2 regions of the Micromonospora sp. R77 genome follow, and region 2 is predicted to be linked to the other one. Evidence: riboswitches for the same ligand, from Rfam matches in the RefSeq annotation. Region 2 holds a riboswitch; the other holds the start of a gene.
What was found. A riboswitch is a leader RNA that binds a small molecule or an ion and turns the genes downstream of it on or off. The one in region 2 is predicted to bind cyclic di-AMP.
Positions count from the first base shown of each region.

Region 1: linked by a shared signal. The riboswitch ahead of MRQ36_RS26815 (transglycosylase family protein) and the one ahead of MRQ36_RS05365 (hypothetical protein) in region 2 are both predicted to bind cyclic di-AMP.

Region 1 covers NZ_JALDST010000001.1:5,775,412-5,790,118, forward strand. Annotated here, with positions in the region: gene MRQ36_RS26770 (lysoplasmalogenase) at 1-312, opposite strand, end outside; gene MRQ36_RS26775 (sterol desaturase family protein) at 309-1,136, opposite strand; gene MRQ36_RS26780 (FadR/GntR family transcriptional regulator) at 1,133-1,858, opposite strand; gene htpG (molecular chaperone HtpG) at 1,993-3,894, shown strand; gene MRQ36_RS26790 (MFS transporter) at 3,949-5,370, opposite strand; gene MRQ36_RS26795 (nuclear transport factor 2 family protein) at 5,367-5,714, opposite strand; partial or broken gene MRQ36_RS34130 (ATP-binding protein) at 5,870-6,229, shown strand; gene MRQ36_RS34135 (LuxR family transcriptional regulator) at 7,185-8,519, shown strand; gene MRQ36_RS26810 (glycoside hydrolase family 3 N-terminal domain-containing protein) at 8,638-10,467, shown strand; cyclic di-AMP (ydaO/yuaA leader) riboswitch at 10,632-10,805, shown strand; gene MRQ36_RS26815 (transglycosylase family protein) at 10,806-11,501, shown strand; gene tnpA (IS200/IS605 family transposase) at 11,838-12,254, opposite strand; gene MRQ36_RS26825 (transposase) at 12,271-13,515, shown strand; gene MRQ36_RS34760 (radical SAM protein) at 13,542-14,447, shown strand; gene MRQ36_RS26835 (YbaB/EbfC family nucleoid-associated protein) at 14,542-14,707, shown strand, end outside.
Region 2 covers NZ_JALDST010000001.1:1,197,933-1,212,639, forward strand. Annotated here, with positions in the region: gene MRQ36_RS05310 (acyltransferase domain-containing protein) at 1-859, shown strand, start outside; gene MRQ36_RS05315 (beta-ketoacyl-ACP synthase III) at 918-1,862, shown strand; gene MRQ36_RS05320 (acyl carrier protein) at 1,940-2,179, shown strand; gene fabF (beta-ketoacyl-ACP synthase II) at 2,182-3,408, shown strand; gene MRQ36_RS05330 (carboxyl transferase domain-containing protein) at 3,430-4,851, shown strand; gene MRQ36_RS05335 (glycoside hydrolase family 3 protein) at 5,293-7,023, opposite strand; gene MRQ36_RS05340 (DUF3145 domain-containing protein) at 7,049-7,540, opposite strand; gene MRQ36_RS05345 (hypothetical protein) at 7,866-8,195, shown strand; gene MRQ36_RS05350 (alpha/beta fold hydrolase) at 8,400-9,338, shown strand; gene MRQ36_RS05355 (AAA family ATPase) at 9,448-11,565, shown strand; gene MRQ36_RS05360 (cation diffusion facilitator family transporter) at 11,673-12,587, shown strand; cyclic di-AMP (ydaO/yuaA leader) riboswitch at 12,731-12,860, shown strand; gene MRQ36_RS05365 (hypothetical protein) at 12,865-13,938, shown strand; gene MRQ36_RS05370 (hypothetical protein) at 14,054-14,554, shown strand; gene MRQ36_RS05375 (SRPBCC family protein) at 14,557-14,707, opposite strand, start outside.

The DNA.
Region 1 (14,707 bases), 4.6 Mb from region 2:
TACCGCGAGCGCCGGCGGCCGGCGGTGCCGCAGGAAGGCGGTGAGGAAGGAGAGCTGGGTGACCAGGAAGCAGCCCATCCCCACCAGGAACGCGGTGCGGCCCGGCACGAGCAGTGCCACGTCACCCGCGCAGGCGAGGAGCAGGCCGACCGCCACCCCGTCGACCCGTCGCCGGACCGTCCAGAGGTACGCCAGCAGCAGCGGCGCCAGCAGCGGCTTGGCCAGCCACTGCACCGCCGTCAGGTGGAACCCGACGCCGATCAGCTCGACGGCGGCGACGAGCCCGAACAGTCGTAGCCAGTGGCGGCTCACCGGGCCGGCTGCCAGCCGGGGCGGCCGAACACGTAGCCGAGCCGGTGCCGCCAGGAGGTGGCCGCCCGGGCGTCCGCCCAGATGGCGGCGAACTCGTGGGTGGCCACCCGCAGCGGGTTGTAGGTGGTGATGTTCGTGGTCAGGCCGTACCGGACGGGGGCGCGTTCCGGCGCGAAGCTGCCGAAGAGCCGGTCCCAGACGATCAGGATGCCGCCGTAGTTGCGGTCCAGGTATTCGGCGTTGGAGCCGTGGTGGACCCGGTGGTGCGACGGGGTGTTGAGCACCCACTCGATCGGCCGGGGCAGCACGCCGACCCGCTCGGTGTGCAGGAAGAACTGGTAGAGCAGGCTGATCGACTGCTGCAGGAAGATCATCCACGGCGGGATGCCGAGCAGGGCCAGGGGCAGCCAGAACGGCAGCGAGGTCATCGGCGTCCAGCTCTGCCGCAGCGCGGTGGAGAGGTTGTAGTGGACGCTGGAGTGGTGCACCACGTGGCTGGCCCAGAGCACGCGTACCTCGTGGTGCAGCCGGTGGAACCAGTAGTAGGCCAGGTCGTCGGCGAAGAAGACGATCACCCAGGTCCACCAGTGGGCGGGGGAGAGGTGGATCGGGGCGATCGTCCACAGCGCCGCATAGAGGCCGACGGTGAGCAGCTTCCACGGGAATCCGATGAGCTGGCTGCCGAGGCCCATGGAGAGGCTGGTGGTGGTGTCGCGCAGTTCGTAGCCGCGTTCGGTGTCGTCGGGCAGGAACCGGTAGGAGACCGCCTCGATGACGATGAGCAGCAGGAACGCCGGGACGGCGTAGAGCACGGCGGGGATCATGCTCGGTTTTCCCTTCCGGACACGGTGGTGGGGGTGGTGAGGGGGGCGGTGAGCAGGGCCTGGGCGTGCCGGGCGGCGGCCGTACCCTGGCCGGCGGCGATCGCGGCGGCGAGCCGGCGGTGGCCGGCGACGTCGAGCAGTTCGGCGGCCCGGCCGGCGGGCGGCACGTCGCCCACGGCGAGCGCGCCGGCCACCAGGCTGTTGAAGGCCAGCAGGTAGGCGGTGTTGCCGGAGCCGCGCACGACCAGCCGCCAGATGGTGATGTTGGCCGCCGCCATCCGGTCCAGGTCGGGCGCGAGCGTGCCGTACTCCTCGGCGGCCCGGACCAGCGCGGCGGTGACCGCCGGGTCGCCGCGCTCGGCGCAGAGCCGGGCCGCGTCGACGCCGACGCAGGCCCGCATCTCCAGCATGTCGCGGACCAGCGTCTCCACCGGGAGTACGTCCCCCGACTGGGTCAGCGACAGCGCCAGGTCGAGCCCGGCGTGCACCCGCCAGTCGAGCACCCGGGTGGCGCCGCCCTGGCTGACCCGGACCAGGCCGAGCTGCTGCAGCCGGCGCAGCGCCTCGCGGACGGCGTGCCGGTTGACCGCGAACGCGGCGGCCAGCTCCCGCTCACCGGGCAGGGTCTCGTCCGGCCGGTAGCGGCCGCTGACGATGGCGTCGCGGAGCTGGCCGAAGACGTGGTCGGAGACCGAGGCGCGGGGGACGGGGACGAAGGCCATGGGCAGCAGTGTGAGCCGCCGCACATCAACTCGTCAACTGGTTGGACCAGATCGACCCGGCCACCCTCTGCTGTCCCGGTGCACACACCTCGTATCCTGTCGCCGGAAACCCCGAGGGATGGAAGGGAGTCGGTGTGAGCGACCGGGTTGAGACGTTGGAGTTCCAGGCCGAGGCCCGTCAGCTGCTCCAGCTGATGGTCCACTCGATCTACTCGAACAAGGACGTCTTCCTGCGCGAACTCATCTCGAACGCGTCCGACGCGCTGGACAAGCTGCGGCTGGAGTCCCTGGTCGACAAGGACCTCGACGTCGACACGGCGGACCTGCACATCGAGCTGGAGATCGACAAGGACGCCCGTACGCTCACCGTGCGGGACAACGGCATCGGCATGTCCCGCGACGAGGTCGTGGGCCTGATCGGCACCATCGCCAAGTCCGGCACCGCCGAGCTGCTGCGCAAGCTGCGCGAGTCGCAGGACGCCGCCGCGTCACAGGAGCTGATCGGCCAGTTCGGCGTCGGCTTCTACGCCACCTTCATGGTCGCCGACAAGGTCACCCTGGTGACCCGGCGGGCCGGCCAGACCGGCGGCACCCGCTGGGAGTCCACCGGTGAGGGCACCTACTCCGTCGAGGCGGTCGACGAGGCCCCGCAGGGCACCTCGGTCACCCTGCACCTCAAGCCCGCCGACACCGAGGACAACCTGCACGACTACACCGCCGAGTGGACCGTCCGGGAGATCGTCAAGCGCTACTCCGACTTCATCGCCTGGCCGATCCGGATGACCGTGGAGCGCCCCGGCGAGGAGGGCGCCACCACGACCGAGACGCAGACCCTCAACTCGATGAAGGCGCTCTGGGCCCGCTCCCGCGACGAGGTCGACGAGGCCGAGTACCACGAGTTCTACAAGCACGTCGCGCGCGACTGGGCCGACCCCCTGGAGACCATCCACATGCGCGGGGAGGGCACCTTCGAGTACGAGGCGCTGCTCTTCCTGCCCTCGCACGCCCCGCTGGACCTCTTCTCCCCGCAGGGCCGGCGCGGCGTGCAGCTCTATGTCAAGCGCGTCTTCATCATGGACGACTGCGACGCGCTCATGCCGAACTACCTGCGCTTCGTCAAGGGTGTGGTGGACGCCCACGACCTGTCGCTGAACATCTCCCGGGAGATCCTCCAGCAGGACCGGCAGATCCGCGCCGTACGCCGCCGCCTGGTCAAGAAGGTGCTCGCCACCCTCACCGAGATGAAGGCCGAGCGGGCCGAGGCGTACCGGACCTTCTGGACCGAGTTCGGGCCGGTGGTCAAGGAGGGGCTGCTCGAGGACACCGACAACAGCGAGACCCTGCTGAACCTGCTGCGGCTCGCCTCCACCCACGACGCCGACGAGCCGACCACGCTGGCCGACTACGTCGCGCGGATGAAGGACGGCCAGACCGAGATCTACTACGCCACCGGCGAGTCCCGCGGCACCATCGAGAACTCGCCGCACCTGGAGGCGTTCCGCGCCAAGGGCTACGAGGTGCTGATCCTCACCGACCCGGTGGACGAGGTCTGGGTCGAGCGGGTCGGTGCGTACGACGGCAAGAGCCTGCGGTCGGTCGCCAAGGGTCAGGTCGACCTGGAGACCGAGGAGGAGAAGGCGAAGACCGAGGCGGAGCGGAAGGAGTACGCCGACCTGCTCACCTGGATGAGCGAGGCGCTCGCCGACAGCGTCAAGGAGGTCCGGCTCTCCTCCCGGCTGACCACCTCGCCGGCGTGCGTGGTCGGCGACGCCCACGACATGACGCCCACCCTGGAGAAGATGTACCGGGCGATGGGGCAGGAGGTGCCGCGGGTCAAGCGGATCCTCGAACTCAACCCCGGCCACCCGCTCGTCACCGGCCTGCGCAAGGCCCACGAGCAGGGCGCCGAGGGTGCGGCGCTGACCGAGACCGCCGAGCTGCTGTACGGCATGGCCCTGCTCGCCGAGGGCGGCGACCTGACCGACCCGGCCCGGTTCACCCGGATCCTCGCCGACCGCCTCGCCCGTACCCTCTAGTCCCGTACCGCCACGGAGCCGGCCCGGCGGGTGCCGGGCCGGCTCCGTGGCCGGTCAAGCGGTGCGTCGCGGCAGCAGCCGGACCAGCAGGGCCACCGCGACGCCCAGCGCCACCAGCACGGTCAGGCCGAGCGTGAACGCGTGCGGGAAGCCGCCGGTGCCGAGCGCGCCGTAGAACACGCTGCCGATCAGGGCCACCCCGATCGCGTTGCCGGCCTGCTGCGCCGCGGAGAGCACCCCGGAGGCGGCGGCCGCGTGCCGGGCCGCCACCCCGGCCAGCACGATCGACGGCAGCGGCGCGACCACCAGCCCCATCCCCACGCCGGCCACCGTGAGTCCCGGCACCAGCCAGCCGACCGGGTCGTGCGCGGCGAACGCGAGCAGCGCGTACCCGGCGGCGACCACCAGCGTGCCGACGGTCAGCGTCCGGCGGCCCCGCCCGGCGGCGAACCGGCCGGAGAGCACCGACGTGACCAGGTAGCCGACGCCGAGCGGCGCGAAGAGCAGCCCGGACGCGAGCGCCGACAGGCCGCGCCCGTCCTGCAGGTAGACCGCCAGCACCAGGAAGAACGACGCCATCGTGAGCTGGAAGGCCAGACTCACCAGCACCCCCACGGTGTACGCGCGGTCGCCGAACAGACCCGGGTGCACCAGGGGTGCGCCACCCCGCCGCGCCAGCCGACGCTGGCGCAGCGCGAACGCGGCGAGCGGGGGCAGGGCCGCCAGGCACCAGCTGGCCGACTCGCCGGCCACCAGCGGGTGGACCACGGCGATCAGACCGAGCGTGACCAGCACCGTACCGACCAGGTCGAGGCGGGCACCGGTCGCGGAGCGGGACTCCGGCAGCAGGCGCCGGCTGGCCGCGACGGCCGCCACCCCGATCGGCAGGTTGATCAGGAAGATGCTCCGCCAGCCGAGACCCGCGATGTCCATCCGGATCAGCAGCCCGCCGACGAGCTGCCCGAACACCGCGCCCAGCCCCACCGCGACGCCGTACGCGCTGAACGCGCGGGCCCGCCGGGCGCCGGTGTAGACGGTGGTGATGATGGCCAGCACCTGCGGCATCAGCAGCGCCGCGCCGACCCCCTGCACGACCCGGCCGGCGACCAGCACGCCCGCGGTCGGCGCCAGCCCGCACGCCGCCGAGGCGAGCGTGAACAGGCCGAGCCCCGAGGTGTACAGCCGACGCCGGCCGTACAGGTCGCCCAGTCGGCCGCCGGTGATGAGGCCGGCGGCCAGCGCCAGCCCGAACCCGGCGACCACCCACTGCACCGCCGACGGACCGGCCCGTAGGTCCACCTGGATCGACGGGATGGCCACGTTGACGATGAAGAAGTCCAGCAGCGTGACGAACGTGCCGGTCAGCAGCACCAGCAGGGCACCCCAGCCGGTGTCGGCCCGAACCGGGGTGGCGACGGTGCTCTCCGTGGCGGCCGGCGCGGCGGTGCTCGCGGGCCGCTCCTGCAGGGTCGTCATGCCGGGACCTTGTCGAGGAAGCCGTGGACCTGGGCGATCCGGCCGTCGGCGGTGAACACCGCGACGTCGAAGCCGACGACGAGCGGCTCCGCGCCGGGCGCGCCGAGGGTCCAGGTGAACCGGGCGATGTCGTGGTGGGCGTCCACCGGGCCGAGGCCGAACCGCAGCCCCGGGAACTGCCCCTGCACGGCACCGATCAGGGCGGCGATCGCCTCGCGGCCCTCGACGACCGCCAGCGGGTCGGTGTAGCGGCCGTCCTCGGCCCACACCTCGTCGATCAGCAGCCGCCGCTTCGCCGGGTCCGTCTCGTTCCAGCTCTCGATGTACCGGTCGATGACCTTCATGGTGTTCCTCCCGTTCGTTCCTTCAGCTGCCTGGAACGCTATGGCGCGGCGCCGGCCGGGAAATCTGTCACGCATCAGTACTTCTGTCCGCGCGCCTCGGTAACCTCTCGGCCATGCTGTACGGGCGGGACGCGGAGCTGGCGGTGTTGCGCACGATGCTGGACACCGTCCGCTCCGGCGGCAGCGGCGCGCTGGTGGTCCGGGGTGAGCCGGGGATCGGCAAGACCGCGCTGGTCGCGCACCTCGACACGGCCGGGCTGCGGGTGCTGGGCGGCGTGGGCGTGGAGTCCGAGGCCGAGCTGCCGTTCGCCGGCCTGCACCTGCTGCTGCACCCGGTGCTGGACCGGCTCGACGCGCTGCCGCAGGTGCAGGCCGAGGCGTTACGCGGCGCGCTGGGGTTGGCCGAGGCCGGTGCGCCGGACCGGTTCCTGGTCGGCCTCGCGGTGCTGTCGCTGCTGTCCGAGCTGGCCGACGACGGTCCGCTGCTGGCCGTCGTGGACGACGCCCAGTGGCTGGACCGGGCGTCCGCCGACGCGCTGCTGTTCGCGGCCCGCCGGCTCGGCGCCGAGCCGGTCGGCCTGCTCTTCGCCGCCCGCCCCGACGGCTTTCCGGCACCCGGGGTGCCGGAGCTGCCGCTGCGCGGGCTGAACCCGGCCGACGCGGCGGCGCTGCTGGCCGCGCACGCCACCGACCTGGACGCCGGTGCACGGTACCGGGTGCTCGCCGACGCCGTCGGAAATCCGCTGGCACTGATCGAGCTGCCGGCGGTCGCGGCGTCCGCCGGGGCGGCGCTGCCCGACCGGCTGCGCGACGCGTTCCAGGCCCGGGTCCGCACCCTGCCCGACGGCGTGCGGACCATGCTGGAGGTGCTCGCCGCCGACGACACCGGCGACCTCGGTGTGCTGCTGCGGGCGGCCGGCAAGCTGGGCGTCGGCAGCACCGACCTGGACGTCGCGGTCCGGGCCGGGCTGGTCACCGCGGACGGCACCGTGGCGTTCCGACACCCACTGGTCCGGGCCGCGGTGTGGCACGGCACGCCGCCCGGCCGGCGGATCGCCGTCCACGACGCGCTGGCCGCCGCACTGGACCGGCCGGGCGACGCCGATCGTCGGGCCTGGCACCTGGCATCGGCGACCACCCGCACCGACGAGCGGGTCGCCGCCGAGCTGGAACGCACCGCGGCGTGGGCCGGCGAGCGCAGCGACCACGCCGCCGCGGCCGCCGCGTACGAGCGGGCCGCGCAGCTCTCCGCCGAACCCGCCGCCCAGCTGCGGCGGCTCACGCTCGCCGCCGAGGCCGCCGCCGAGGCGGGCGACCTGGACCGCTCCGACGCCCTCGCCGCCCTGGCCGAGCGCCCCGGCGCCGACGATCCGGTACTGGCGGCCCGGCTGACCGCGGTGCGCGCCGCGGCGGACTTCGGCGCGGGCGCTGCCGTCCGCGCACGAGCGGCTGCTGCGTGGCGCCGACCGGGTGGCCGACACGGACCGGCACCTGGCGCTGAGCCTGCTCGTGGAGGCGCTGCACGTCGGCTGGTACGCGGGCGAGCGGCAGCTGGCGGAGTCGGTGGCGCGGTTGCGGTCGGCGCTGGTGCCCGACGACCCGCTGACCCCGCTGGCCCGGTTGTCGATGCACGCCGTCACCCCGATCGTCGGCGTGACCGACGAGGGCGGCGGGGTCGACTGGGCCGAGCCCGGCGCGGTGGCCGGGGTGGCCCGTGGGGCGGCGGACGAGCCCGGCGTCGCGATCCTCGTGGCGGGGATCGGGCTGATCCTCGGTCAGGAGACGGTCACCGTCGAGCTGGCCGAGGAGCAGGTGGAGTCGGCGCGTCGGCAGGGCCGGGTGGGCTGGCTGCCGCAGGCGTTGTTCTACCTGGCGTGCGGCTGGCAGTTCGCCGGCTGGCCGGCCCAGGCCACCGCGGCGGCACAGGAGGCCCTGGCGATCGCCCGCGACACCGACCAACGCCAGTGGATCGACCGGCTCGGCGAACCGCTGGCGTACCTGGCCGCGGTGGCCGGGGACACCGACGGGTGCCGCCGGATCACCGACGAGGCGCTCGCCCGGGTGGCGGGCGGCGACCCGGCCTGGCAGGTGCCCTGGGTGTACGCCGCACTCGGCCTGCTGGAGCTCGGTCAGGGCCGCGCGGATTCGGCGCTGATGTGGCTGGCGCCGCTGGCCGAGGGCCGGGCCCGGTTCCACGTCTCGGCCACCCGGAGCACACCGGACCTGGTCGAGGCCGCGGTGCGGGCCGGTCGGCCGGCCGAGGCGGCCGAGGCGTTCCGCCAGTACGAGCGCTGGGCCGCGCACGCACGGCAGCCGTGGATCGACGCGGTCGTGCTGCGCTGCCGGGCGTTGCTCGGCCCGGACGAGACGGCGGGTGAGTCGTACGCCGCGGCGCTGTCGGCGTACCGCCGGCTCAACCGGCCGTTCGACGAGGCCCGCACGGCGCTGCTGTACGGGGAGTGGCTGCGCCGGGCCCGCCGTCGGGCGGAGGCGCGGACCTATCTGGACGCCGCGCTGGACGGCTTCGAGAAGCTGGAAGCGGTGCCGTGGGCGGCGCGGGCGCGTACCGAGCTGGGTGCCGCCGGCACCCCGGCGCCGCACCGGCCGACCGGCCTGGCCGCCCGGCTCACCCCGCAGGAGCTGCAGATCGTCACGCTCGCTGCCAGCGGTCTGTCCAACAAGGACATCGCCACGCGGCTGTTCCTGTCCGCCCGTACGGTCGGCTATCACCTGTACAAGGCGTACCCGAAGCTCGGAGTGGTCTCCCGCGCCGAGCTGTCCGATCTGGACCTCGCGGCGGTGTGACCGCACCCGATAGCCGCATCGCCCGGCGGTTCCGGAACCGCCGCATCGTTCCTAGTCGATGAAAGCTGGCATAGGGTGCCGGTGAACGGCCTCAGCGTTCCTCCGGAAGGAGCGACCCGTGATCCGTCACCGCCGCCACCGCCCCCTCGCCCTCGTCGGCCTCCTCGTCGCGGTCACCGCCCTGGTCGCGCCCGCGCCGGCCACCGCCGCCGGCCTGCCCTACCAGGACCCGACCCTGCCCGTCGCCACCCGCGTCGCCGACCTGCTCTCCCGGATGACTTTGGACGAGAAGCTCGGCCAGATGACCCAGGCCGAGCGCGGCTCGGTCACCGCCGCCGACCTCACCACCTACCGGCTCGGCTCGCTGCTCTCCGGCGGCGGCTCCGCGCCCACGCCCAACACCGCCACCGGCTGGGCCGACATGTACGACGGCTTCCAGCGGGCCGCCCTCGCCACCCCGCTGGCCATCCCGATGATCTACGGGGTGGACGCGGTGCACGGGCACAACAACGTCCACGGCGCGACGATCTTCCCGCACAACATCGGCCTCGGCGCGACCCGCGACCCGGCCCTGGTGCAGCAGATCGGGCAGGCGGTGGCCGAGGAGGTCAGCGGCACCGGCGTCGACTGGGACTTCGCCCCCTGCCTCTGCGTGGCCCGCAACGACCGGTGGGGCCGCACCTACGAGTCGTTCGGCGAGACCCCGGACCTGCCGTCGAGCATGTCCACCCTGGTCACCGGCCTGCAGGGCAGCACCCTCGGCGGACCCACCTCGGTACTGGCCACCGCCAAGCACTACGTCGGCGACGGTGGCACCACCGGCGGCGTCGACCAGGGCGACACCCGGCTCAGCGAGGCCGACCTGCGCGCCGTCCACCTGCCGCCGTTCCAGGCCGCCGTCCAGCGCGGGGTCGGCTCGGTGATGATCTCCTACAGCAGCTGGAACGGCGTGAAGATGCACGGCAACCAGTACCTGATCACCACCGTCCTCAAGGGCGAACTCGGCTTCTCCGGCTTCGTCGTCTCGGACTGGAACGGCATCGACCAGATCGACGGCGCTGCCGGCTTCACCGCCGCCGAGGTCACCGCCGCGATCAACGCCGGCATCGACATGGTGATGGTGCCGACCGCCTGGAAGACCTTCCTCAGCACGCTCCGCGCCGAGGTGCAGAACGGCCACGTCCCGCTGAGCCGGATCGACGACGCGAACCGGCGCATCCTCACCAAGAAGTTCGAGCTGGGCCTCTTCGAGCGGCCGTACACCGACCGGAGCTGGACCCCGACGGTGGGTAACGCCGCCCACCGGGCGTTGGCCCGGCAGGCCGTCCGCGAGTCCCAGGTGCTGCTGAAGAACTCCGGCGGCGTGCTGCCGCTGGCCCGGGACAACAACAAGATCCTCGTGGCCGGCAAGAACGCCGACAACATCGGCAACTCCAGCGGCGGCTGGACCATCTCCTGGCAGGGCTCGTCCGGCGCGATCACCCCCGGCACCACCATCCTGCAGGGCATCCGCGCGGCGGTCGGTCCGACCACGACCGTCACCTACAACCAGCGCGGCACCGGCATCGACCGCAGCTACCGGGCCGCGATCGCGGTGGTCGGCGAGACGCCGTACGCCGAGGGGCAGGGCGACCGGACCGGCAGCATGAGCCTGGACCGGGACGACCTGCGGACCATCTCGACGCTGCGCAACGCGGGCGTGCCGGTGATCGTGGTGCTGGTGTCCGGCCGTCCGCTGGACATCGCCACCGAGCTGCCCCGCTGGGACGCGCTGCTGGCGTCCTGGTTGCCCGGCACCGAGGGTGCCGGGGTGGCGGACGTGCTCTTCGGCGCCGCGCCGACCGGCAAACTGCCGATGACCTGGATGAACTCGGTCAGCCAGCAGCCCATCAACGCCGGCGACGGTCAGCTGCCGCTCTTTCCCCAGGGCTTCGGCCTGACCTACTGACCACGCCCGTGGACTGTCCGACCGGGAGCTTGTAAGGCACGTTTCCGCACCCCGCAACTCGAAAACTCGTGCCGTCGCTCGGCCGGGTGAAGAACTTCACAAGAAGTGGGCGATCGCCCGAAACCGTTCCTAACGTCGTATGTGTTCGCGATCGCGGACACCACGGACCGGCAACGCCTAATCCCGCCGCCGGTCCGGAGGTACCTGGACCTCAGGCGGGAGCGGGGGACCCACACGTTCCTCGGTGCTCGACACCTCGGGGTGAAGCCGCCGACCGGCGGCCGGGCTCCTCGGCCCGAACCCGACAGCTCACCTCGTCGGCGTGGAGGAAACCACACATGGCTACTGCACACATCGGACGCCACCGCCGGACCGACGCCCGTCGGGTCGCGGTCGGCGCGCTCGTCGTCGGCGCCGCCACCGGGGCCGCCGCGATCCTCGGCCCGGTCGCGCCGGCCAGCGCGGCCAGCGTCAACTGGGACGCCGTCGCCCAGTGCGAGTCCGGCGGCAACTGGCACATCAACACCGGCAACGGCTACTACGGCGGCCTGCAGTTCAGCAAGAGCACCTGGAACGGCTACGGCGGCCAGAAGTACGCCAGCCGCGCCGACCTGGCCAGCCGCGGCGAGCAGATCGCCGTGGCCGAGAAGGTCCTCGACGGGCAGGGCATCGGCGCCTGGCCGGTCTGCGGCAAGAAGGGCGGCTCCACCAAGCACTACGCCACCAAGGACTCGGGCTCGAAGTCGAAGAAGGACTCCGGCACGAAGTCCCGTTCGGACTCCGGGCACAAGGCGAAGGCGGAGGAGCGCTCCTCGCGCAGCGAGCAGCCCGCCACCCGCAGCTACCGGCGTACCGCGCCGGCCACGGGCGGCGCCGCCGGCGCGTACGTGGTGAAGCCGGGCGACACGCTGTCGATGATCGCCGACGCGAAGGACCTCGCCGGTGGCTGGCACGCCCTGTACGAGCGCAACAAGCGCGTGGTCGGCGCCGACCCGGGTCTGATCTTCCCGGGTCAGCAGCTCCGGCTGCGCTGATCCCCGCGACCGCGCACCGGGTCCGCCCGGGTACGGATCGACCGCGAACGCCCGGCCGGGTCACCGGCCGGGCGTTCGGCCGTCCGGCCCGGTGAGTGCCGTCCGGTCGGACCGGACGAAAGGGTTTGTCCGGGCCGGACCGGGGCATCCGGGAGCATGTCGTCCGTCGTCGAGGACCCGCCGCTGCCGACGCACCTCCAGTTGGAGATCACCTCGGCCTGCAACCTGCGCTGCCTGATGTGCCTGGTGCGCTACCGGAATGCGGGCCAGTGCTCCGGCCTTCTGGCCGGGGGTGAAGGCCCGCGTTGGGAGGGCCGTCAAGGCTCGAGCAGTGTCTTAAGCTCGACGGTTCTGCTGTTCGATGTACTGCTTCAGGACGCTCGGCGGTGGCCCGTCGATGGATCCGGCGAAGTACGAGCCTGACCACAGTTTGGTGTCCCGGTAGTAGTGGGGCGCGAGGTCGGGGAACTCCTGTCGTAGGCGGCGCGAGGACACGCCTTTGAGCGAGTTGACCAGCCGGGCCACGGCCATCTTGGGTGGGTAGTTGACCAGTAGGTGGACGTGGTCGTTGTCGCCGTTGAACTCGATGAGTTCGGCTTCGAAGTCACGGCACACGTCCCGCATGATCGTCTCCATGCGGGACAGGTGCGGGTCGGTAAACACCTTGTGGCGGTACTTTGTCACGAAGACCAAGTGGACGTGCATTGCGAAAACACAGTGCCTGCCGGTGCGGATGCCTTCGAGCTCTGCCATAAACCAAGATGGTACGGTGCTGTTTGTGCAGCTCCGTTACCGCTACCGCGTCTACCCGACGCCCGGCCAGCAGATCGCACTGGCTCGGGCGTTCGGGTGCGCACGGGTGGTGTTCAACGACGGGCTGCGCGCACGGCAGCAGGCACACGAGGCCGGCTTGCCGTACATCTCAGACGGCGACCTGTCCAAGCAGGTGATTACGCGGGCGAAGCTGACGCCGCAGCGGGCGTGGCTGGGCGAGGTCTCGGCGGTCGTGCTGCAACAGGCCTTGGCCGACCTGAATACCGCATACCGCAACTTCTTCGCCTGGGTCACAGGCAGGCGCAAGGGTCGCAGGGTCGCCCCGCCGCGGTTTCGGTCGCGTAAGGACAACCGGCAGGCGATCAGGTTCACCAGGAACTCCCGGTTCAAGGTTCTCGACAACGGCCGCCTGCGCCTGCCGAAGATCGGCGACCTGGAGGTGCGCTGGTCACGTGCCCTGCCGTCCGATCCGTCGTCGGTGGCGATCATCCGGGATGTGGCGGGCCGGTACTTCGCTTCATTCGTGGTGACCACGGGCGAGGAGGAGACGCTGCCGCCGGTCGAGTCCGAGGTTGGTATCGATCTCGGGCTGATGCATTTCGCCGTCCTGTCGGACGGTACGAAGGTGACCGCGCCGAGATTCCTGCGTCGGGCCGCCCGCAAGCTCAAGCGGCTGCAACAGGCACTGTCCCGCAAGCAGAAGGGCAGCAACAACCGGAAGAAGGCGGTTATCAAGGTGGCACGGGCGCACGCCCGGGTGGCCGACACCAGGCGGGACTGGCAGCACAAGCTGTCTACGGCGATCATCCGCGACAACCAAGCGGTGTACGTCGAGGACTTGTGCGTTGCCGGTCTCGGCCGGACCAGGCTCGCGAAGTCCGTGCACGACGCCGGGTGGGCCGCCTTCACCGGCATGTTGGAGTACAAGGCCGCCCGGTACGGGCGCACTTTCGGCGGGGTGAACCGGTGGTTCCCGTCCACCCGGATGTGCTCGGCATGTGGCCGCGTCAACGAGAAGATGGGGCTGAACGTCCGGTCGTGGGACTGCCCCTGCGGCAGCCGCCACGACCGGGACCACAACGCCGCCAAGAACGTGTTGGCCGCCGGACAGGCGGACAACTCAAACGACCGTGGAGCGCAGGTAAGACCGGGACCCGTCCCGGCACCGCGCCGCGAAGCGGTAACCCACCCGGACGCCGCGCGGTCCACGCGCAGCGTGGAGGGAACCTCCGTCCTTTAGGACGGAGAGGATGTCAACGACCGCCGGTGAACAAGCTGGCCGGTGCGATGGCCCCGGAGCTGTTCGACCGGATCGTGGCCGACGTGCCGGGGCTGCGCCGGCTCACCCTTCAAGGGCTCGGCGAGCCGCTGCTCTCGCCCCACCTGGGCGACATGATCGACACGGCGGTCGGGCGGGGCATCACGGTCGGGTTCAACACCAACGCGACCCTGCTGCACCGGCGGCGCGCCGAGGAGTTCGTCGCCAGCGGGGTGGACTGGCTGCACGTCTCGCTCGACGGCGCCCGCGCGGCGGCGTACGAGCGGGTCCGGGACGGGGCGAGCATCGACACGGTGGTGGCCAACCTCGCCGGCCTGGTCGAGGCGAAGCGGGCGGCGGGCAGTGCCACCCCCTGGATCCGGGTGGTCTTCGTCGCCATGCGCGACACCGTCGCGGAACTGCCGGACCTGGTTCGCCTGCTCGGTCGGGTCGGGGTGGACGAGCTGCACGTGCAGAACCTGTCGCACAGCTTCTCCGACGCCGATCCCGCCGGTCGCTATGCGGAGATCCGCGAGTTCACCGCCGACCAGGCGCTGTGGACGGGGGTGGACACCGAGCGGGCCGCCGTACTGTTCCGGCAGGCCGTCGACGTGGCGCGGGAGACCGGCGTGCGGCTGCGGCTGCCGCACCCCGGCGCGGCGCCGGACGCACCGCGGACCTCCGGGCCGGGCTGCTCGTGGCCCTGGGACGCGGCCTACGTCACCAGTGCCGGCGTGGTGCAGCCGTGCTGCATGGTGATGGGTGACGACCGGGTGCGGTTGGGCCGGCTGGACGAGCGGTCGTTCCCGGAGATCTGGCACGGCGAGGAGTACCGCCGGTTCCGGCGCCGCCTGGCCGGCGACACGCCGCCGTCGGTGTGCCGGGGCTGTTCCCTCTACCGGCGCACCTTCTGACCCGTCGGGCGTCGTCGGCGCGGCACGGCGTGCCGGGTGCCCGACGGGTTGCTATCGTCACCCTGCTCGGCCCGAACGTGAAGAAAGCGCGGCTATGACCAACGAACCGATCACCGCAGCCGCGACCCTCGACGACCTGCTCACCAGCACACAGCAGATGCTCGCGGTGCTGCGGTCGCAGGCCGTGGAGCCGGCCGACGGCGATGCCGTGGCCCTGCTGCGGGCGGAGGGGACGGCCGCCGATGGGCAGGTGACGGCGA
Region 2 (14,707 bases):
CGCCATCACCCTCGCCGGGGTACGCGGCCGGGAGATGGCCGCCGCCTGCGCGCTGGAGCCCACCGGGATGGCCGCCCTGCTCGGCGGCGACCCCGACGCGGTGCTCGCCGCGATCGAGGCGCACGGGCTGTACGCGGCCAACCGCAACGGCGCCGGGCAGATCGTCGTCGCCGGCTCGATGGACGGGCTGGACAAGTTCGCCGCCGACCCGCCGGCCCGGGTCACCCGGCTGAAGGTGGCCGGCGCCTTCCACACCCCGTACATGGGGCCCGCCGAGGCGGCGCTGTCCCGGATCGCGGCCGGGATCACCCCGGGCGACCCGGTCCGGATCCTGCTGTCGAATCTGGACGGGTCGGCGGTCAACCACGGCCGGGAGATGGTGCAGCGGCTGGTCCGCCAGGTCACCGCGCCGGTCCGCTGGGACCTGTGCATGCGTACCCTGGCCGACCTCGGCGTCACCGGCGTGATCGAGCTGCCGCCGGCCGGCACCCTGGCCGGCCTGCTCAAGCGGGAGCTGAAGGCGACCGGCGTACCCGAGATCGTCACCCTGAACACGCCCGACGACCTGCCCGCCGCCCGCGACCTGATCGCCCGGCACAGCGGACTGCGCGGCCACGAGCCGGTGGTCCAGTTCCGGGTGGTGGTCTCCCCCGCCGCCGGCACCTTCACCCCGGCCGCCGACCTGGCCGAGGGTGCCGACCTGCGGCTCGGTCAGGTCATCGGGCACGTGGCCACCCGGCAGGGGCCGGTCGAGGTCACCGCGCACGACAGCGGGCTGCTCACCGAGTGGCTCGCCCACCACGACGACCCGGTCGCCCCGGGCCAGCCGCTCGCCCGGATCGGCGGACAGCAGCTGTGACCGCGCGCAACGAGCCGGCCCTGCGGGTCCCGCAGTCCCACACGAAAGGCAGGCACTGATGGCCGGCAGCAGGATCCTCGCGATGGGGCACTACCAGCCGTCCCGGGTGGTCACCAACGACGACATCGCCCAGCTCGTCGACACCAACGACGAGTGGATCCGGGACCGGGTCGGCATCGCCAGCCGCCGGATCGCCGGTGACGAGACGGTCGCCGACATGGCCACCGCCGCCGCCGGCAAGGCGCTGGCCAACTCGGGCCTCACCGCCGCCGACATCGACCTCGTCGTGGTCGCCACCTGCACCTCGGTCGACCGCAGCCCCAACGTGGCCTGCCGGGTCGCCGCCAAGCTCGGCATCACCGCGCCCGCCGCGTACGACCTCAACACCGCCTGCTCGGGCTTCGCGTACGCGCTCGGCACCGTCGACCACGCCATCCGGGCCGGCGCGGCCCGCAACGCGCTGGTGATCGGGGCGGAGAAGCTCTCCGACTTCACCGACTGGACCGACCGCTCCACCTGCATCATCTTCGGTGACGGCGCCGGGGCCGCGGTGGTCACCGCCACCGCCGACGGCGAGCCGGCCGGGATCGGACCGGTGGTCTGGGGCTCGGCCCCGGAGAAGAGCGACGCGGTACGCATCGAGGGCTGGCGGCCGTACATCGCGCAGGAGGGGCAGTCGGTCTTCCGTTGGGCCACCACCGCGCTGGCCCCGCTGGCGCTGCAGGCCTGCGAGCGGGCCGGGGTGGCCCCGTCCGAGCTGGCCGCGTTCGTGCCGCACCAGGCCAACGCCCGGATCATCGACGGCATCGCCAAGCGGCTGAACATCCCGGACGCGATCATCGCCAAGGACATCGTCGAGTCGGGCAACACCTCGGCGGCGAGCGTGCCGCTGGCCCTGTCCAAGCTGATCGAGCGGCGGGAGGTGCCCTCGGGCGCCCCGGTGCTGCTCTTCGGCTTCGGCGGCGGCCTGACCTACGCCGGTCAGGTCGTCCGCTGCCCCTGAAGACCCGGTCCGGCCCCGGCCGTACCGCACCGCCAGCCGGCGGAGAACAACCCCCTATGGAGAGGAACCACACCACAATGACCCGTGACGAGATCACCACCGGCCTCGCCGAGATCCTCGAAGAGGTTGCCGGGGTGAACCCGGACGACGTGGCCGAGGGGAAGTCCTTCACCGACGACCTGGACGTCGACTCGCTCTCCATGGTGGAGGTCGTGGTGGCCGCCGAGGAGAAGTTCGGGGTCAAGATCCCGGACAACGAGGTGCAGAACCTGAAGACCGTCGGGGACGCGGTCAGCTACATCGCGGCGCAGTCCTGATCATGAGTCGTCCCGACGTCGTCGTCACCGGGCTCGGCGCGACGACCCCGCTCGGCGGGGACGTCGCGTCGACCTGGGACGCCATGCTCGCCGGCCGCTCCGGGGTGAGTGCGCTCACCCAGGAGTGGGCCGAGCAACTGCCGGTCCGGATCGCCGCCACGCTGGCGGTGGATCCGGCCGGCCTGCTCGACCGGGTCAAGCTGCGCCGGTTGGACCGGTCCGAGGCGATCGCGATCATCGCGGCGCAGCAGGCCTGGGCGGACGCCGGCCTGGCCGACTCCGGGCTCGACCCGGAGCGGTTGGGCGTCAGCGTCGGCTCCGGCATCGGCGGTGCGCTGACCCTGCTCGCCCAGGACGACATCCTGGAGGCGTCCGGCCCGCGCCGGGTCTCCCCGCACACCATCCCGATGCTGATGCCGAACGGCCCGGCCGCCTGGGTCGGGCTGGAACTGGGCGCCAAGGCCGGCGTGCACACCGTGGCGAGCGCCTGCGCGACCGGTGCGGAGGCGATCGCGCTCGGGCTGGACATGATCCGCGCCGGCCGCGCCGACGTGGTGGTGGCCGGCGGCACGGAGGCGGTCATCCACCCGCTGCCGATCGCCGGGTTCGCCTCGATGCGGGCCATGTCGACCCGCAACGACGACCCCGAGCGGGCCTCCCGCCCGTGGGACAAGGGCCGGGACGGGTTCGTGCTCGGTGAGGGCGCGGGCGTGGTGGTCCTGGAGCGGGCCGACCACGCCGCCGCGCGCGGCGCCCGGGTGTACGCCCGGCTCGCCGGCTCCGGCATCACCTCCGACGCGTACGACATCGTGCAGCCGCACGCCGAGGGCGAGGGCGCGATCCGGGCCATCGCGAAGGCCGTCGCCGACGCGGACGTGGCGAGGACGGACATCGTGCACGTCAACGCGCACGCCACGTCGACCCCGGTCGGCGACATGCTGGAGATCGGCGCGCTGCACAAGGCGCTCGGCGACCACCCGGTGCTGACGGCGACCAAGTCGATGACGGGTCACCTGCTCGGCGCGGCGGGGGCGCTGGAGTCGATCGCCACCATCCTGTCGATCCGGGACGGGGTGATCCCTCCGACGATCAACCTGGACGACCCGGACGAGGGCCTCAACCTGGAGGTGGTCGCCCACAAGGCGCGGCACATGGAGATCCCCGCCGCACTGAACAACGCCTTCGGCTTCGGCGGCCACAACGTGGCCCTCGTCTTCACGCGGGTCTGAGCGCACGGCCGGGAGGCACCAGTGACCAGGACCGCCACGAGCCCGAACAGTGCGACGGACCACCGCGACCCCGAGGTCCGGCTCCGCGCCCTGTTCGACACCGGCTCGCTGCGCCTGATGGCGCCGCGGGACGCCTCCGGCGTGCTCTGGGCGCGGGGTGAGATCGACGGCACGGCCGCGATCGCGTACGCCACGGACGCCACCCGGATGGGCGGCGCGATGGGCATCGACGGTTGCCGGCACGTGGTGGACGCGATCGACACGGCGGTGCGGGAACGGGTGCCGGTGCTCGGCCTCTGGCACTCCGGCGGTGCCCGGCTCGCCGAGGGCGTGGTGGCGCTCGACGCCGTCGGGCAGGTCTTCGCCGCCATGGTCCGGGCCTCGGGGCGGGTGCCACAGATCTCCGTGGTGCTCGGCCCCGCCGCCGGGGGCGCCGCGTACGGGCCGGCGCTGACCGACATCGTGGTGATGAGCGGGGCCGGCCGGATCTTCGTCACCGGTCCCGAGGTGGTCCGCAGCGTCACCGGCGAGCAGGTCGACATGGAGCGCCTGGGCGGCCCCGAGCCGCACGGCCGGCGGTCCGGCGTGGTGCACGTGACCTGCGCCGACGACGGGACGGCGCTGAGCGAGTCACGCCGGCTCGCGGCCCTGCTGGGTCGCCAGGGCCGGCTCTGTCCCGACGACGTGCCGGTCGGCGTCGAGGACGGGCACGACCTGACCGCGCCGATGCCGACCGGAACCAACCGGGCGTACGACGTGAAGCCGGTGGTCAGGGCGCTGCTGGACGTCCCCGGTGTGGAGTTGCACGCCAAGTGGGCGCCGAACGTCGTGACCACGCTGGGCCGGTTCGCCGGCCGGACGGTCGGCGTGGTCGCCAACAACCCGCTGCGGCTGGGCGGCTGCCTGGACGCGTCCAGCGCCGAGAAGGCGGCCCGGTTCGTGCGGATGTGCGACTCGCTCGGGGTGCCGCTGGTCGTGCTGGTCGACGTGCCCGGGTATCTGCCCGGGGTGGGCCAGGAGTGGGACGGCGTGGTCCGGCGGGGCGCGAAGCTGCTGCACGCCTTCGCCGAGGCGGTGGTGCCGCGGGTGACCCTGGTGACCCGCAAGGCGTACGGCGGCGCGTACATCGCGATGAACTCGCACTCGCTCGGCGCCACCGCGGTCTTCGCCTGGCCGAACGCGGAGGTCGCGGTGATGGGTGCCGGCGCCGCCGTGAACGTCCTGCACCGCAAGCGGCTCGCCGCCGCGCCGCCCGAGGAGCGGGAGGCGCTGCGGGAGCGGCTCGTCGAGGAGCAGGTCCGGGTCGCCGGTGGCGTCAACCGGGCGCTGGAGATCGGCGTGGTGGACGACGTGATCAAACCGGAGGAGACCCGGCGGCGGCTCGCCGAGGCGCTGGCCGGCGCGCCGGCCGCCCGGGGCGCGCACGGCAACATCCCGCTGTGACGGCGCGGAGAGACCCCGGCCACCGTCCCGCCGTGGACGGCGATCGGGCACCGCGAGTTCACCGCGCCTGACCCGTCACCGGTCACCGGTCACCCAGCGTTACACCGCCCCACGCCGGTTGAACCGTCGCGCTGCGTGACCAATTTTTCCGGCACCTCAGCCGCTCGTCACTGCCCCGCCGCGGCACAAGCCCGCTGAGCTGGGGCTCCGGCGGGGCAGTCCGTCGGCGGCCCGACCCGTGCCGCTCCCCTTTGCTCTGCAGCCACCGACGCATCGGTCAACCGACGGTGTGCGCTGCGTCGGTGGCGGCAGAGCAAAGGCACCGAGGTGGTCACCTCACTCAACGGGCAACCATCACTTTCCGTCACCGTCCTGACCCGGAACCCGCCCGTCGCCTCGACCGGACTGCGGGCATCGGCCGGAACGCGCCCGGCCGGTCCGTCAGGTGCCGCAGGTGGTGGCGGGAAGCCCGCTCACCGGAACGGGGTTCCGGCCACCCGGCCGAGCCTTGCCGGCGAGCACGTCGGCCAGGGCGGTCATCGACGCCCGGCCGGACGAGTACGTCGCCAGCAGGGTGGGCGACTTGGCGCCGGCCAGCACGTACGGGGTGTCCATGGCGACCGTCACGGCGGCGTCGGCGCGCAGGTCGCCCGTGCCGTCGCCGTACCCGACGAGGTGCACCACGGTCCCGCCGGACGGCACCACCTTCACCCCGGCGGCGGTGAGCGCCTCGGTCAGCGCCGCCCGGGTCTTCTCCCGGCCGCCCGAGGAGGTCACCGTGACCGGGCCGCGCACCGGGGCGCCGCAGGTGCCGCGCAGCTGGGTGACCGCCGCGGCGGCGAGTTCGGCGGCGGCCTTCCGGTGTTCCGCGCTGTTCAGCGTGGACATCTCCGGGGTGGGGCGGTCGGCGATGGTGAACTTCATGGTGAGCACCCGGGTGGCCGCCTCGACCAGCCGGGCCCGGGGCAGCGAACCGTCGCGCAGCGCGGCGAGCAGCCCGTCGTACGCCTGGCCGACGTTCGGGGTCATCAGGATCAGGTCGTTGCCGGCGGTGAGCGCCCGGACCGCCGCCTCCCCGGGCGACCAGCGCTTCGCCGGCGGCATGTTCATCCCGTCGGTGATCACCACGCCCTTGAAGCCGAGCTGGCCGCGGAGCACGTCGGTGAGCAGCTTGTGGGAGAAGGTCGCCGGGGTGCCGGGGTCGACCGCCTTCACGTCGAGGTGGGCGGACATCACGGCCAGCGCGCCGGCGTCGATCCCGGCGCGGAACGGCGGGAACGCGGTGCGGTCCAGGACCGCCCGGGACTGACTGATGACCGGCACGTCCTTGTGCGAGTCGGTGGCGCTCAGGCCGTGCCCGGGGAAGTGCTTGACGCTGGCCGCCACGCCCGCCGACTGGAGGCCCCGTACCGCGCCGGCGACCTGGGCGGAGGCGTTGGTCGGGTCGGCGCCGAAGGAGCGGGAGCCGATCACTGTGCTGCGGGTGGCGAGCACGTCGGCGACGGGGGCGAAGTCGAGGTTGACGCCCATCGCGGCGAGTTCGGTGCCGGCGGCCCGCCAGGCGGCCTCGGTCAGCGCCGGCTTCCCGGCCGCGCCGGCGGCGAGCGGGCTGGGCAGCAGGGTCACCCCGTCGGTGATCCGGGTGACCACGCCGTACTCCTGGTCGGTGCCGATCAGGAAGGGCGCCGGGCCGGCGGCGAGCTTGCCGGCGGCCTCGCGCAGCCCGGTGGTCAGCTCCCGGACCTGCTTCGGGTTGTCGACGTTGGTGGTGGCCTGGTTGGCGCCGGTGGGGTCGTCGGCGCTGAAGCCGACCAGGATCAACCCGCCGAGCCGGTACTTCGCCACCATCTGGGCGGGGGTGTCCACCCCGGCGAGCGCCCGGTTGCCGGCGGCCGAGCCGGGCGAGACATCGGTCGCCGAGCTGCCGTAGGCGTAGGGCATCAGCACCTGGCCGACGAGGTCCTCGTCGGCCAGCGTGCCGACCAGGGCCGCCGCGCGGGCGGCGGGGTCACCGGCGGTGGGGCTCGGCGCGGTGGCGGTGGCCGAGGAGCCGCCGGGTGACGGGGTGGGGCGCGGCCGTTCCGGGTCCGTGGAGCACCCGGAGACGAGCAGCGCGGTCAGTGCGGCGAGCGCGACGCCGGCACGTCGCGAGGAAATCGACACGTCGCCCACCGTATCGGGGCAACTCGGTTGCCTGTCACCCCACCCGGGTGAGCAGGGTCACCGGGGCGCCGTCGCCGGCGTACCGGTAGGGCTCCAGTTCGGCGTCCCAGGCGGTGCCGAGGGCCTTGTCCAGCGCGTGCGCGAGGGCCTCGGGGGCGCGGGCGGCGGCCATGATGGCGCGCAGCCGGTCCTCGCCGAGCTGGATGTCGCCGGCCGCGCCGACGGTGGCCCGGAACAGGCCACGCCCCGGGACGTACATGAACCGTTCGCCGTCGGCGCCCGGACCGGGTTCCTCGGTCACCTCGAAACGGATCATGGGCCACTGCCGGAGGGCAGCAGCCAGTTCGGCGCCCGTCCCCGGGCTACCGGTCCACCCGCACTCGGCCCGGCGGGCGCCGGGATCGACGGGCTGGGCCGTCCACTGCAGGTTGACCGGCGCGGCGAGGACGCGCGCGATCGCCCACTCGACGTGCGAGCACACGGCGAGCGGGGTCGAGTGGACGTATACGACGCCACGCGTTGGCACGGTGACCTCCCGGAGAGCGAGGTGCGTCTTCCCCTACGACCTCGTCCGCCAGGCGGATCCCGCAACACATGATGACCCGTGTGACGGATGGTGCGCCAGGGAATCGGAAAATTCGCCGGGCGCCGCGGGTGGGAAATACCCGGGAGGCTGACCCGGTTGACCCCGTCAGACGACGCGATGACCAGCCAGGGGTCGTGGTCGTGTACAGTTCTCTGGGCGGTTCTGTGCCGCCGTACATCTTCGCGGGCCGAGGCTCCATCCGGGCGTCACCCGCACCAGCCCCCGGACGATCAAGTCCTCCCGTACGTCTGCAAGGAGTACCTCCGTGGCGAGCAACACCTCTAAGACCGCGCGCGCGTCAGTCCGGGCCGGCCAGGCTGGCCAGGGTGGCGCCCTCAGCGTGCTGGGCGAGTTCAAGTACGTGATCCCGCTCAACAGCGGCAAGCACGCGTACGTGCGCAACCTGACCAACGGCAAGACCGTGCACCTGCGTACCGACTCCGACGCCTTCGTCGAGGAGATCCGGGTGCTGGCCGCCGCCGGCCACGCCGCCAAGATCCGGGCGGAGCTCAACGGCCTCGCCGCCGCCCACCCGGGTGACGGCTGGGACAAGACCGAGAAGCGCCTCGTCGAGGCCGGCGTCTTCGAGGGCTGAGCCCTCCCCGCGCAACACCACGGAACCGCCCGTCGGGTCACCCCCGGCGGGCGGTTCCGTGTCTTGCCGTCCCAGGCGAACGTGCACAGTCCGGTTGCGAATCTTCTCACCGGCACGGTTGGCGTGTTGTCATGACGGGTAGCCGGTTGTTACCGCCGGGTTACGCCGGTGTGGAGATGCCGGCCGGCCCTGGGGAGGTGACGGATGCCGGAGCAGACGGAGGTACGGCTTCCCGACGACGTACGCCTGCACGTGGAGGTGACCGGGCCGGCCGACGCCGAGGTCACCGCGGTCCTGCTGCACGGCTGGACGCTCGACGGGCGCAGCTGGCACCGGCAGATCACCGAGATCCGGGAGCGCTTCGGCGGCCGGGTCCGGGTGGTCACCTACGACGCCCGGGGGCACGGCCGGTCGAGCTGCATGGCGCTGCGTACGGCGACGCTGGCCCAGCTCGGTGACGACCTGGCCGCGGTGGTGGACGAGTTCGCCCCGACCGGGCGGGTCGTCCTGGTCGGGCACTCGATGGGCGGCATGACCGTGATGGAGTACGCCCACCGCCACCCCGACCACTTCGCCGCCCGCACCGCCGGGCTGGTCTTCGTCTCGACCACCGCCGAGGGGCACACCCACACCGTCTACGGCCTCTCCCCCCGGATCGCCCGGTTGATCCGGCTCGCCGAGACGACCGGCGCCGGGGTGCTGGCCCGGTGCGGATCCTGGCGGCCACCGCACGCCCTGCTGCGCGCACTGCGCCCGAGCATCCGCTGGATGCTCTTCGGCGACCGCTGCGACCCGGCCGACATCCGGCTGGTCACCTCGGCGGTGGCCCGCGCCTCGCTCCGCTCGATCGGCGGGTTCCGCGCCTCGATCGGCGCCCAGCACCGGCTGGACACCCTGGCCGCGCTGGGACACCTGCCGGCCGCCGCGCTGGTCGGCGACCGGGACCGGCTGACCCCGCCGCCCTGCGCGGAGTCGATCGCCGGGGTGCTGCCGGCCACCGAGCTGACGGTCTGCCCGGGGGCCGGGCACATGCTGATGATGGAGCGGCCGGCGGAGGTCAACGCGGCGCTGACCGGGGTGCTCGGGCAGGTGCTGGGGCAGCCGGCGGTGGAACCGGCGAACCGGGTGGGAACGGCCGGATAACGGTCGGGCCGGGCGGGCGGGGCGCCGGGGAGCGGCATGGCCCCGACGCGGGCCGGCGCGGTGCCCGTACCCTCATTCAGCCTGCCCCGCGACCTCAGGAGCCCCCGCGTTGAGCGACCAGACCACCCTGGAACGGGAGATCGCCGCCGAGCAGCGGCATCTCGACCGGGTGTACGCCCGCCTGGCCGAGCTGCGGCGGTCCGCCGCCGACGCGGAACGGGAGGGTTACCGGCTGGCCCGGGTCGGCAACTTCGGCGCGCTGGTGGAGCGGGACGCGATGGTCTTCCACGCGGCGCAGCGGCGGCACGTGCTGGACGCCGAGCACGAGGGGCTGGTCTTCGGCCGGCTCGACCTGCGGACCCGGCAGGTGCTGCACGTGGGGCGGCTCGGGGTCCGGGGGAACGACGCGGAGACGCTGGTGGTGGACTGGCGGGCGCCGGCCGCCGCCGCGTTCTACCAGGCCACCCCGGCGGAGCCGATGGGCGTGGTCCGGCGGCGCACCATCGGGTCGTCGGCCGAGAAGGTGACCCGGATCGAGGACGACCTGCTCGACCCGGCCGCCGCCCCGCCGGAAATGGCGGTGGTGGGTGACGGGGCGCTGCTGGCCACCCTGTCCCGGGCCACCGGCCGGGGCATGCGGGACATCGTCGCCACCATCCAGCGGGAGCAGGACGAGGCGATCCGCTCCCCCGGCAGCGGCGTGACGATCGTCTCCGGCGGACCGGGCACCGGCAAGACCGCCGTCGCCCTGCACCGCGCGGCCTACCTGCTCTATTCCGACCGCAGCCGGTACGCCGGCGGCGGCATCCTGGTGGTCGGCCCGTCCGGCGTCTTCGTCGAGTACATCGCCTCGGTGCTGCCGTCGCTGGGCGAGGAGACGGCCACCCTGCACTCGCTGGGCTCGCTCTTCCCGGGCCTGTCGGCGTCCCGTACCGACCCGCCGGACGTGGCGGCGGTGAAGGGGTCGTTGCGGATGCGCCGGGTGCTGGAGCGCGCGGCCCGGGACGCGGTGCCGGACTCCCCCGGTGAGCTGCGGCTGCTCTACCGGGGTGAGCTGCTGCGACTGGAGCGCCGCGAGCTGGACGGCGTCCGGGACCGGGCGCTGGTGCGCGGCGCCCGCCGCAACGAGGTGCGCCGGGTCGGTTTCGACGGCGTGCTCGCCGCGTTGTACGCGCAGGCCCGCCGGTTGCGGGTCGGTCGGCTGCCGGAGCAGCGCGCCTTCGAGGACGAGATCATCGAGCGCCCCGAATTCCGGGAGTTCCTGAAGGCCTGGTGGCCCCGCCTGCATCCCCGGCACGTGCTCGGTTGGCTGGCCCGACCGGAGCGGCTGCGCCGGTACGCCGACGGGATCCTGTCCCGTGCGGAGATCCGGCTGTTGGCCGAGGCGTACCGGAGCCTGGAGGTCGACGGGTTGACCATCGCGGACATCGCGCTGCTGGACGAGTTGGACGCGCTGCTCGGCAAGCCGGTGCGCCCGGCGAAACCGAAGCGCGACCCGTTCCAGCTGGCCGGTGGGGTACGCGAGCTGAGCACCGCCGCCGACCGGCAGCGGGCGGCCCGCGCCGCCGCCCGGGAACGTCCGGAGGACTACCGGGAGTACGCCCACGTGGTGGTCGACGAGGCGCAGGACGTGTCGCCGATGCAGTGGCGGATGGTCGGCCGGCGGGGCCGGTTGGCGTCCTGGACGGTGGTGGGCGACCCGGCGCAGACCGCCTGGACGGGTGACCCGGAGGAGCTGACCCGGGCGCGGGACCAGGCGTTGGGGCGGCGACGCCGGCACCAGTTCACGTTGACCACCAACTACCGCAACTCGGCGGAGATCTTCGCGGTGGCGGCGGCGGAGATCCGCCGGCTGTACCCGGACCTGCCGCTGCCCACGGCGGTCCGGTCCACCGGGGTCGAACCGGTCGAGCGGACCGTGCCGGCCGCCGCGCTGCCGGCCGCGACGGTCGAGGCGGCGGGCGCGCTGCTGGCCGAGGTGGAGGGAACGGTCGGCGTGATCACGCCGGTGCCGCGCCGGGACGAGGTGGCCGGCTGGCTGGGCGACCTGGGCGGCTCCCGGCTCCAGGTGGTGACCAGCCTCCAGGCCAAGGGCATGGAGTACGACGGCGTGGTGCTGGTCGCGCCGGGCGAGATCCGGGCGGACCCGGGGTCGGGGGTACGGACGCTCTACGTGGCGCTGTCCCGGGCCACCCAGCGGCTGACCACGATCGACCCGACGGGCTGAGTCGCCCCACCGGCAGTTGTGGCGGCGGTTGCCGGACGTTCACTTGCACACATAGCAATGTGAACATAGATTGGGTCGGGCTCGGCCGAGGGACGGAGGGTGTGGGAGTGGGCGCAGGTCACGACCACAGCGGCGCGATCACCAACGCCGCGCACCGGCACCGGGGCCGGCTCTGGGCCGCGTTCGGGGTCCTCGCCGCACTGATGGTGGTCGAGGCGGTCGCCGCGTTCGCCACCGGCTCGCTGGCGCTGCTCTCCGACGCCGGGCACATGTTCACCGACGTGCTGGGCATCGGCATGGCGCTCGCCGCGATCACCGCCACCCGGCGCGCCGACACCGACCCGCAGCGCACCTTCGGGCTCTATCGGCTGGAGGTGCTGGCCGCCCTCGCCAACGCCGTGCTGCTCGGCGGGGTCGCGGTCTACGTGCTGGTCGAGGCGGTCCGCCGGTTCGGCTCGCCACCCGAGGTGCTGGCCGGGCCGATGCTCGCCGTGGCGGCGCTCGGCCTGCTCGCCAACCTGGTCGCCTTCGCCCTGCTGCGGGCCGGGGCGCAGGAGAGCATCAACCTGCGCGGGGCCTACCTGGAGGTGCTGGGCGACCTGCTCGGCTCGCTCGGCGTGATCGGGGCCGCGCTGGTCATCGCGCTCACCGACTGGTGGTGGGCGGACCCGGTGGTGGCGGTCGCCATCGGCGTGTTCATCCTGCCGCGTACCTGGCGGCTGGGCCGGGCGGCGGTCCGCATCCTGGTCCAGGCCGCCCCGGAGCACCTCCAGGTGACCGCGGTGCACGACCGGCTCGCCGCGGTCCCCGGCGTGGCCGAGGTGCACGACCTGCACGTCTGGACGCTGACCTCGGGCATGGAGGTGGCCTCCGCGCACCTGACCATGACCCCGGGGGCCGAGGTGGGCGACGTGCTGGCGGCGGCGCGTACGGCGTTGCACGAGGACTTCCACATCGATCACGCCACGTTGCAGATCGAACCCGGAGCGTCGGCCGGGGCCTGTGGTGCGGTGGAGTGGTAATTAGCACACGCTTAAATCTCTGTGGTTATTGTGGTGCTATGCCGGTTTTGGCTCGTTCGAGCAGGGCCGCGTACCGAGCCTGCCCGGCATCACGCCGGTAGGCTCGACCGCGGCCTCCGCCGGGCGGCGCCCTCCGGCGCCTGCGGTGGCCGCCGCCTAATCGCCGCAGGGCGAGCCGGGGAACCATGTTCGTGGGGTGCATCCGCGTCAGCGGTAGGGATCTTCCGTCCCGAACCCGTCAGCTAACCCGGTCGGCGGCTGACGGAAGGACATGTGCATGCCATCAGTGGCACCAGTACGACGGACGGCCGCGCGGCTGGCGGCCCTGCTCGTCGCGACGCTCGCCCTCGGCGTCGCGGTCGCGCCGGTCTCCCCCGCGGGGGCCGCCCCGCTGCGCGTCGCCGCCCCCGGCGACGACGAGGGCGGCACCCCGGCGCTGCGCGCCCAACTCGACGCGGCCAGCAAGGGCTGGCTGGAGGCGAAGGCCGCGCTGGCCCGCTCGGTCAAGCGGCAGCAGCAGCTCAACGCGCAGCTCACGACCGTCGAGGCGGAGCTGGCCAACCGGGACGCCAACGTCGGTGAGATCGCCGGGGTGGCGTACCGGACCGGGCGGCTCAGCGCGGCGTCGGCGCTGCTCAACAGCAGCAGCCCGGACGGCTTCATGGACCGTGCGGCGGCGTTGGACCAGGTCGCCGCGCACGAGGACCGGGCGCTGCGCGAACTGATCCAGACCCGCGACGAGGCCACCCGCACCCGGACCGCGCTCGGCATCGAGATCCAGGAGCAGCGCAAGCAGGTCTCGGTGATGGACAAGCGCAAGCAGCAGGCCGAACGCGCCCTCGAGGTGGCGAACGACAAGGCCGAGAGCGCCCGCGACGCCGACAGCGGCAGCACCGGCAACCGGGGCACGTCCAACGCCGACGCCACCCCGGCACCGCGCAACTCGGACGGCTCCTGGCCGCCCGAGTCGTGCAGCGTGGACGACCCGACCCCGGCCGACGGCTGCATCACCCCGCGCACCCTGCACGCGCTCCGGCAGGCCCAGGCGGCCGGCTTCAAGCGGTACGTCTCCTGCCACCGGCCGAGCGGGTCGGGTGAGCACCCGAAGGGCCGGGCCTGCGACTTCGCCGCGCAGACCGACGGCTTCGGCGGCGTCGCCTCCGGCGGGGACCGGACGTACGGCGACAACCTGTCGGCGTACTTCATCCGCAACGCCGACCCGCTGGCGGTGCTCTACGTGATCTGGTTCAAGCGGATCTGGCTGCCGAGCAGCGGTTGGAAGGCGTACAGCGGCGGCAACGGCGACCCGTCCAGCGACCACACCAACCACGTGCACCTGTCCGTCTACTGACCCCGGCCGCCGGCCTGCCCGAGGTGGGGCGGGCCGGCGGCTACGTCCCGGGACGTACCCCGGATGTCGCCGCCGGGCCCACGACGACGCGCTCCGCACGGGCGAGCATCGGGGCATGAGGCGACTCTCCCCGACCGCCCGCAAGGCCCTGCTGACCCTGCACCTGGTCACCTCGCTGGGCTGGCTCGGCGCGGACCTGGCGCTGCTCACCCTGGGGATCGCCGGGCTGCGCGGCGCCGCACCGGAGGCGGTCTATCCAACCGCCGGGCTGGTGGTCACCTGGCTCTTCGCGCCGCTGAGCGTGCTGGTCTGGCTGGTCGGCGTGGCCGGCGCGCTGCTCACCCCGTGGGGACTGCTGCGCTGGCGCTGGGTGCTGGTGAAGTTCGCCCTCACCACGGTCATGCTCGGCCTGGTCCTGCTGCTGCTCACCCCCAGGGTGCGGCGGCTCGGGGAGCTGGGGGCGGCGGCGTCGGACCACCTGCGGGCGGACCTGGTGATCGCCCCGACCGTCTCCAGCACGCTGCTGGTCGTGGCAACCGTGCTCTCCACCTACAAGCCGTGGGGGCGGCTGCGCCGGCCCGCGCCTCGGCCGGTCGCCGCCGGCCGGCGCGGCTGAGGTCAGGCGGGGCCGTCCGGACCACGGTCGAGCACCGCGCCGAGCCGGCTGGCCAGCCCGAGGTGGGCCGCCCGGGCCTGCCGGAAGGCGTAGCCGAAGAGCGGTGCCGGTGCGGTCAGCGTGATCTCGACGTCGATCCGGACCACGCCGCCC